DNA from 2 places in the Neobacillus pocheonensis genome. Region 1 is predicted to be linked to the other one. Evidence: riboswitches for the same ligand, from Rfam matches in the RefSeq annotation. Region 1 holds a riboswitch; the other holds the start of a gene.

Region 1 (4,372 bases):
TTTAGAAAAAGAAGGTTTCAGACTTTATCCAATTGACATTCCTATTGATGTAAGAAAAACAATCGAAAGCGATTCAAACGGAACTGCGCTGATTAAAAAAGTAGAATGGCAAAAAAACACTACAACTATTACATATCAACTCGTTTCATTGAATTCCACGAACTAAGCGGGCAGGTTTTTACCTGCTTTTTTCTTTTTTTGAATTCGTAAAAAAGCCCTCATCAATTTGATAAGGGCTTTTCATATTAAGCGATGGGACCGCCTTTTGCTTCGATTTCAACGGCAACATTGGTAAATTTCTTAAAGTTCTCACGGAATTTACCGGCAAGCTCTTTTGCCTTTACTTCGTAATCATATGGATCAGCCCACGTTTTGTTCGGTTGAAGGACTTCATCAGGCACACCAGCAATATGAAGTGGAATGTTCAGACCAAAGATTTCATCTTTAACAGTTTCCACATGATTTAATTCACCCTCAAGGGCAGCCTGAACCATTGCACGAGTATAAGAAAGCTTCATACGGTTTCCGACGCCGTATTCTCCGCCTGTCCAGCCTGTATTTACTAAAAAGACATTCGCATTATGCTCAAGAATCTTTTCCCCAAGCATTTCCGCATAACGAGTTGCTGGGAGCGGTAAGAACGGCGCACCAAAGCAAGTAGAGAAGGTTGCTTGTGGTGAAGTGATTCCACGCTCAGTACCGGCAAGCTTGGATGTATACCCACTTAAGAAATGATACATTGCTTGTTCTTTTGTTAATTTTGAAATTGGAGGTAATACCCCAAAAGCATCTGCTGTTAAAAATACAATCGTATTTGGATGACCCGCAATGCTAGGCAGGATAATATTATCAATCGCCTGGATTGGATATGCTGCGCGTGTATTTTCAGTTAAAGTCCCATCATCATAATCCGGGATTCTTGATTCTTGATTGACTGTGACATTCTCTAACACAGTACCGAAACGGATGGCATCGAAAATTTGCGGTTCCTTTTCACGACTTAGGTTAATACATTTCGCATAACAACCGCCCTCAATATTAAAGACACCGTTTGAAGACCAGCCATGCTCATCATCGCCAATTAACTTACGATTAGGGTCAGCAGAAAGGGTTGTTTTTCCAGTTCCAGACAAACCAAAGAATAAAGCCACATCCCCTTCAAGTCCAACATTCGCTGAACAGTGCATTGAAAAAATATTGTTTTCAGGAAGTAGATAATTCATTACGGAAAAGATAGACTTTTTCATTTCACCGGCGTATTCTGTCCCACCGATTAAAACGATTCGTCGTTCAAATGAAATAATAATAAAAGTCTCAGAGCTTGTGCCATCTACTGCAGGATCTGCCTTGAAATTAGGGGCAGAAATAACGGTAAAGCCGGCTTCGTGTCCAAGCAGTTCTTCTTCCGTTGGACGAATGAACAGCTGGTGGGCAAATAAATTATGCCAAGCAAACTCATTTACCACTTGAATTGGCAGCTGAGATTTCTTATCAGCTCCAGCAAAGCCTTTGAATACAAAAAGCTCATTTTGTTTCTTTAAGTAATCTAATACCTTATAATATAGATTGGTAAATGCTTCTTCGGAAATTGATTGGTTGGAATTCCAATCGATTTTATCTTTCGTAGAACTTTCGACAACGATAAATTTATCCTGGGGAGACCGGCCTGTATACTTACCAGTTGAAACACGAACGGCACCAGTAGAAGTTAAAGTTCCTTCATTACGGCTTAGAATTTTTTCAACTAGCTGTGGAACAGATAATTGCGCTTGAACATTATTTTCTTTTAGTAATTCTTTTAATTCATTTGGAATATGAACAGAATTCATTTCATGTACCATCCTTTTAAATTAATTTTATAATGGCAATTTTTATATCGATTAGTATAACACATTTAAAACATTAGTCTATACTAATTGATGAAATAAAGTTGTATTTTATACATTATTCATGAAATGAGTAAAAAGCAATGCTAAAATGGATAAAAATTCCAAATATAACCATAATTTATTCTTTAATGATAGCGTAAGTTTTGAAAAAATTCATTGACATTGTTCGACAGTGTAGGGTATGATTTACCCTTGAACGGATACTCTCTTATCCCGAGCTGGTGGAGGGACAGGCCCTATGAAACCCAGCAACCTGCAAACGAAGAAGTAGATTGACCTTTTTCGGGCAAAGGTGCTAAACCTGAGGCAAGGCTTGACCTTGAACGATAAGAGTGAAAGGCACGCAAACATTTTGCATTCAACCTTTCCTCATGAGATGGAAGGTTTTTTTATATGCAAAAATATTTTCGTGTTACATTATCGCTTTTTCTTTATTCCATCGTGAGAATTTTTAGCCGGGTTTATTATTAAAACTATTGTTTTTTAATAAAATACCCGTGTTTATTTCATACTACTAAGGGAATGAGTTCCGTATCAACCCGAGGTTAAACGGCAAGGTATACATAGCCCCACACAGATAACCTCACTTTATTTCATTAATATAGGAGGAATTCAGATGTCAACAAAACGTCGTTTGTTCACTTCTGAATCAGTAACTGAAGGTCATCCTGATAAGATCTGTGACCAAATTTCTGATTCTATTTTAGATGCTATTTTAGCGAAGGATGCTAATGCGCGTGTTGCGGCTGAAACATCAGTAACAACAGGCTTAGTTCTAGTTGCAGGGGAAATCACAACTTCTACTTATGTAGATATTCCAAAAATTGTTCGTGAAACAGTTCGAGAAATTGGTTACACACGTGCAAAATACGGCTTTGATGCTGAAACTTGTGCGGTTTTAACTTCAATCGATGAACAGTCTCCTGATATCGCGATGGGGGTTGACCAAGCGCTTGAAGCTCGTGAAGGTTTAATGTCCGATGAGCAAATCGAAGCAATTGGTGCAGGAGACCAAGGTTTAATGTTTGGCTTTGCATGTAATGAAACAAAAGAGCTTATGCCTCTTCCAATTTCACTTGCACATAAGCTGGCACGCCGCTTAACAGAAGTTCGTAAAGAGGAACTTCTTCCTTACCTTCGTCCAGATGGTAAAACACAAGTAACAGTGGAATATGATGAGAACGATAAGCCAGTTCGCATTGATACGATTGTAATTTCTACTCAGCATCATCCTGAAGTTGCATTAGAGCAAATTCAACGCAACTTAAAAGAGTATGTTATCAATCCAGTAGTTCCACAAGAACTAATCGATGAAAACACGAAATACTTTATTAACCCAACAGGCCGTTTCGTAATCGGCGGACCACAAGGGGATGCCGGCTTAACAGGCCGCAAAATCATTGTTGATACTTACGGTGGTTATGCACGTCATGGCGGCGGTGCTTTCTCTGGTAAGGATCCAACAAAGGTTGACCGTTCTGCCGCTTATGCAGCACGTTATGTAGCAAAAAATATCGTTGCAGCAGGGCTTGCTGATAAGGTTGAAGTACAGCTTGCCTATGCAATCGGTGTGGCAAGACCAGTATCAATCTCTGTTGACACTTTTGGAACAGGGAAAGTAAGCGAAGACGTTTTGGTGGATCTAGTAAGTGCAAACTTTGACCTTCGCCCAGCTGGAATTATAAACATGTTAGAGCTTCGCCGACCAATCTATAAGCAAACAGCTGCTTATGGACACTTTGGCCGCACAGATGTTGATCTTCCATGGGAGCGCACTGATAAGGCTGAATCATTACGTGAGCAAGCAAATATCTAATTTCAAACGGGAGTTACATTTTACATGTAGCTCCTTTTTTCTTGTTTTTTTGCAATACCTCGTTATCCGGAATAAAATGTTTAAGTAGGCCGAAAGACGTGAAAAATGGTTATACTCGAATTTTCCTCTAGTTCACAGTGCGATTTTTAAAAAATAATGTTAGTATTAGAGAGTATGTTTTTTTTAGAACATCCTTGTTTAAGGATATTTAGAATGGAGTAGGTGAGGTACATAATGTGTGGTTTTATCGGTTGTGTACACGACAAAACACAGAGCTATAGTAATGAACAAAAACAACAATTTAAAAATATGAACGATATTATAACTCATCGAGGACCTGATGATGATGGGTTTTATTTCGATGACCATATTCAATTCGGCTTCCGTCGTTTGAGTATTATTGACATTGAGTCCGGGCACCAGCCGCTAACGTATGAAAATGAACGCTATTGGATCATTTTTAATGGTGAGATTTATAACTATGTTGAACTACGCGCGGAGCTTATCCAAGAAGGCTTAAAATTTGCTACGAGTTCAGATACAGAAGTTATCATTGCTCTTTACAGCCACATGAAAGAAAAGGCAGTGGAAAAGCTGCGCGGGATGTTTGCGTTTGTTATTTGGGATAAACAAGAGCAGACACTTTATGGGGCACGCGACCCATTTG
Region 2 (4,372 bases), on a different contig from region 1:
ACCATTTGATTACTATGGGCATATTCCAGGAAACCCTGAAAAAATCCTTAAGCCTGTTATTTTGCCTCAGCATGGCGATGTATATAAAACTGGTTTAATCGATGTGAAAATGGATGAAGAAACCAATAAATTAAAGGTGAAAATTCCTCCTCTTCGTGCCCTTACCGGAAAACCAAAACGGATTGCATCTGGTCATGGTGCATGTCCAGGGTGCGGAATTTTTGCAGGATTAGAATTATTCTTTAAAGGAATTGAGGGAGATATTGTAACTCTATTCCAAACTGGATGTGCTTATGTAACGACAACAGGTTATCCAAGCACTTCACATAAGCAAACAATGATTCACAACTTGTTTCAAAACGGGGCAGCTACCCTATCAGGTACACTAGAAGCATTCATGGAATTAAAACGTCGTGGTGAAATCAACGTTTCTGACGACGCAACCTTTGTGATGATTACTGGTGATGGTGGTATGGATATTGGTATGGGCTCTGCAATTGGAACAGCGCTTCGTGGACATAAGTTAATCATGCTGGAGTATGATAATGAAGGTTATATGAATACTGGTTCGCAAATGTCTTATTCTACACCACTAGGGCATATGACTAGCACCTCCGGTGTGGGTAAAGCGCAGCGCGGAAAAGCCTTCCATCATAAGGATACAGCACAAATCATGGCGTCAACCAATATTCCTTATGTGTTTACAGGGTCAGAGGCCTTCCCGCAAGACTTAGTGAAAAAAGGTGCAAAGGCCCAGTGGTATGCACAAAATTTGGGTACGGTTTACGGGAAAATTCTCATCACATGTCCGCTTAACTGGAAATCTGATGACCGCTACGGTACAAAAATTGTCGAGGCCGCTGTTGATTCTTGCTTCTTCCCGCTTTATGAAGTGGAGCAAGGCGTCACAACGATTACGTATAATCCGGAAGAAAAGAACAAGCGGATTTCACTATCTGATTGGTTGAAATATATGGGTAAAACCAAGCATCTTCTTAAAGAAGAAAATAGACCATTATTAGAAGAATTTGAAACAGAAGTTGAAAAGAGATGGCAGCGCCTAAAAGCTAAGCATGAAAATCCAATGTTATAATGACGCGGAAAAAGCAAAGTGTATATCTTTGCTTTTTCTGTTATAATAATTATTTTTTTATAGAAAGGGTAGAGGAACTGTTTTTCATATCACATTACCTGTTGATTTAAATAATTTACATCCTTGAAATAAAACACTTCCAAGCAAAGGAAGTGTTTTATTTATTGACAGAACACTTATGATTTGATATATATCTAATTAGATGAATGTCAAAATGAAGGGTTTGATGAATTTGATGCAGCTGAACCGTTTAGTAGAGTTCTATAAAACTATGGGTGACCCTACAAGGGTAAGGATTGTTTCCCTTTTAGCTAAGGGCCCATTGCACGGGCAGGCGATCGCCGGTAAGCTGGGCTTAACTGCACCAACGATTACCCATCACTTGAAAAAACTACGTGAGGTTCATGTGGTTTATGAAAGAAGGGATAAAAATACGATTTACTTCTATTTAAATCATTCGATGATTAAACAACAAGCGGATGTGCTATCTCAACTTTTAGAAAAAAGAGGGGAGGAACTTGAAAATATGGTAGAAGACAGCCTTGAGAGGCAAAAAATTATTGGAAATTTCTATTCAAAAGATGGTAAATTGAAAACCATTCCTGCCCAGAGGAAAAAGAAATTAATAGTCTTTGAACATATGGTTAAGGGATTAAAAAGTGGAAAGAAATATGAAGAAAAAGAACTAAATGAGTATATTAAACAATTTCATGAAGATTATGCGACCATTCGACGGGAGTTCATAATCAACCATTATATGTACAGGGAAAATGGGGTTTATGAGTTAAATCCAGAAGAAATGTGGGCGAAACCGGAATGAAAAAGCAATCCGAAATATTCGGATTGCTTTTAAGTTATTCAAGCACGGTTTTGACTGTTTCGAAGAAAGTTGCAAGGTTTTTGGTTTCTTTTCTAAGTTTAATTAGTGCTTTCCCGAGTTCTAGTGTTTTTTGTTTCGCTGCTAATCTAACATGCTCATTTTCAATACTATCTAAATCAGCAACATGGGCTAGGCCGATTGTTCTTCTGATTAATTCACAGCCGGCAAATCCAATTGCGTCTTCGAAAAATTTAGATAAATTAAATTTTAAGAATTCTGCTGTTTTTGCTAGAGGTTCTTTATTTTCTATTTCCCATAAATGAGTATACTCCTCTTCAAAAACATTCCAAACTGTTTCAATGTGATTGATAAAAGTCTCACGATTAGGAACATTCACAATGACCTGGAAAAGAAGATTGGCAAATACTTGTGCAATATCAAATCCCGCCGGTCCGTAAAAGGCAAACTCGGGATCAATTACCTTTGTTTCCGAATTATCTGCAAAAATACTTCCTGTGTGCAGGTCACCATGAAGAAGTACCTCTGAATCAGTTAAAAATGCCTTTTTCAATATATTGACTTGCAGCTTTAATTCTTCGTCCTGCCAAAGTCCTTCGACTGCTCCTCTTAATCCTGCTTCGAAGTTATTTGTTTCTGCATCATAAAATGGATCAGTAAAAATTAAATCTTCCGTAATTTTGCAAAGCTCAGGATTAATAAATTGATGAACTCTTGCTTTTTTTGCACCAGGTCCTAACCCGTAATCCGATGTATAAAATAGAGTTTTAGCAAGAAACTCGCCAAGATGTTGAGAAATTAACGGGTAGGTTTCCCCCTTAATAAAGCCCGTTCTTGCAATTGAAAGGTGAGACAGGTCCTCCATTACTGTTACTGCGAGTACATCATCCGTGTAATAAACCTTTGGTACATAATTTGGGGCAATCTCTCCAAACGTTTTTAATGCATCTGCTTCAATTTTTGCTCTTTTTAGGGTTAAAGGCCAACTTTCTCCAACAACCTTTGCGTAAGGGAGAGCCTGCTTGATGATAATGCTTTTCTTATTCTTTTCATCCACGATATGAAATACAAGGTTAAGATTGCCATCACCGATTTCCTTGCAAGTTAGCTCCGCACTATTAGTAAAAATATTTAAACTTAAGGCTAGTTTAATTGCAGCGGTTTCAGTTAACGGTTGATAGGTTTGTTGTTTTAATAGACTCATTCTTTTTTTCTCCTTTTTTTGGAGGCTTTGATTGCGCCATATTGCGCTAAAAAAGCCTCTTTCTTGTTTAAAAGAGGCTTTGATGACATACAAGTCTATCGCACCTCTTATCTTTCAGAAAGAAATCCTTCTGTTGGAATTAGCACCGTGCCTTTAGGGGATTTCACCCTAAGCGAATTAATTCGCCCCATTAAAAAATGGTATGATGGTCGGTTGCTGGGCTTCAAAGGGCCAAATCCCTCAGCCAGCTCGTGATAAGAGTATCTAATTTTTTAATTATTCAATCTGATTAGTACTATAACAGGATAAAAAGATTAGTGTCAATACTTTTTGAAAATTATTTATAGTTTTCAGGTTTTCGATCTTCAAAAATGGGAATCAATTTACGAATCTCTTTTACAGAACCAAGTTCAATCTCCACTGTTAAGATTTCTTCCTTTTCTCCTGCTTCAGCAATAATTTCGCCCCATGGGTCAATAACGATAGAATGTCCGGCGAACTGGTTTTTTGGGTCAGCCCCTGATCGATTACAAGCAATCACAAAGCATTGATTTTCAATGGCTCTTGCAATTAATAGTGATCGCCAATGAGATAAACGGGCCGCTGGCCACTCTGCAACGACAAACAGGGCTTCAGCGCCATGCGATGTATGGGTACGAATCCATTCTGGAAAACGGATGTCATAACAAATAACACCAGCAAATGGCTGGTCCTCCAGTCTAAATAACCCTTTTTCGTTACCAGCTTCTAAATAGAGATGCTCATCCATCAGTTTAAACAGATGGAGTTTGCTATATTGATGAATGAGTTGACCTTCATTGTTTACAATGAGAAGCGTGTTTTTCACGCCACTTTCTCCTTGATTGGCGACGGACCCGCCGACAAAATGAACGTGATGTTTCTTGGCTGCGTTTTGGAGGAATTGTATGGTTTGGCTGGCGCCGATGTCTGCAATTTCATTTAGTCGTGTCAAATCATACCCCGTTGTCCATAATTCAGGAAGAACAATAATATCTGGTTTATTTGCCATTGCCTTTTTAATAAGCAAATCTGCTGATTGATAGTTTTTTTCAGGATTACCAAACGCGATATCCATTTGGAGACAAGTAATTTTCAATTTCAAGTTTCCCACCTCTTTGAAAGTTCGGAATTTTTACTTTACAAGCTGTTATAAAAGTTATATCATTTGTGACTAGAATTTCAAGAAAAATATGAATTAAGCAGGTGAGAGCAGTGA

What was found. A riboswitch is a leader RNA that binds a small molecule or an ion and turns the genes downstream of it on or off. The one in region 1 is predicted to bind S-adenosylmethionine.
Region 2: it holds a riboswitch for S-adenosylmethionine, as region 1 does, so the genes downstream of both, mtnK (S-methyl-5-thioribose kinase) here and metK (methionine adenosyltransferase) in region 1, are expected to answer to the same signal.

Annotation. Positions count from the first base shown of each region.
Region 1 is NZ_JBCNAD010000006.1:68,474-72,845, reverse strand. Features, by position in the region: gene ABES02_RS02570 (DUF2584 domain-containing protein) at 1-166, shown strand, start outside; gene pckA (phosphoenolpyruvate carboxykinase (ATP)) at 246-1,829, opposite strand; SAM riboswitch class I at 2,095-2,222, shown strand; gene metK (methionine adenosyltransferase) at 2,506-3,705, shown strand; gene asnB (asparagine synthase (glutamine-hydrolyzing)) at 3,940-4,372, shown strand, end outside.
Region 2 is NZ_JBCNAD010000038.1:135,326-139,697, forward strand. Features, by position in the region: gene ABES02_RS20940 (thiamine pyrophosphate-dependent enzyme) at 1-1,093, shown strand, start outside; gene ABES02_RS20945 (metalloregulator ArsR/SmtB family transcription factor) at 1,329-1,913, shown strand; gene mtnK (S-methyl-5-thioribose kinase) at 1,948-3,135, opposite strand; SAM riboswitch class I at 3,240-3,396, opposite strand; gene ABES02_RS20955 (carbon-nitrogen family hydrolase) at 3,473-4,258, opposite strand; gene ABES02_RS20960 (pyridoxal phosphate-dependent aminotransferase) at 4,369-4,372, shown strand, end outside.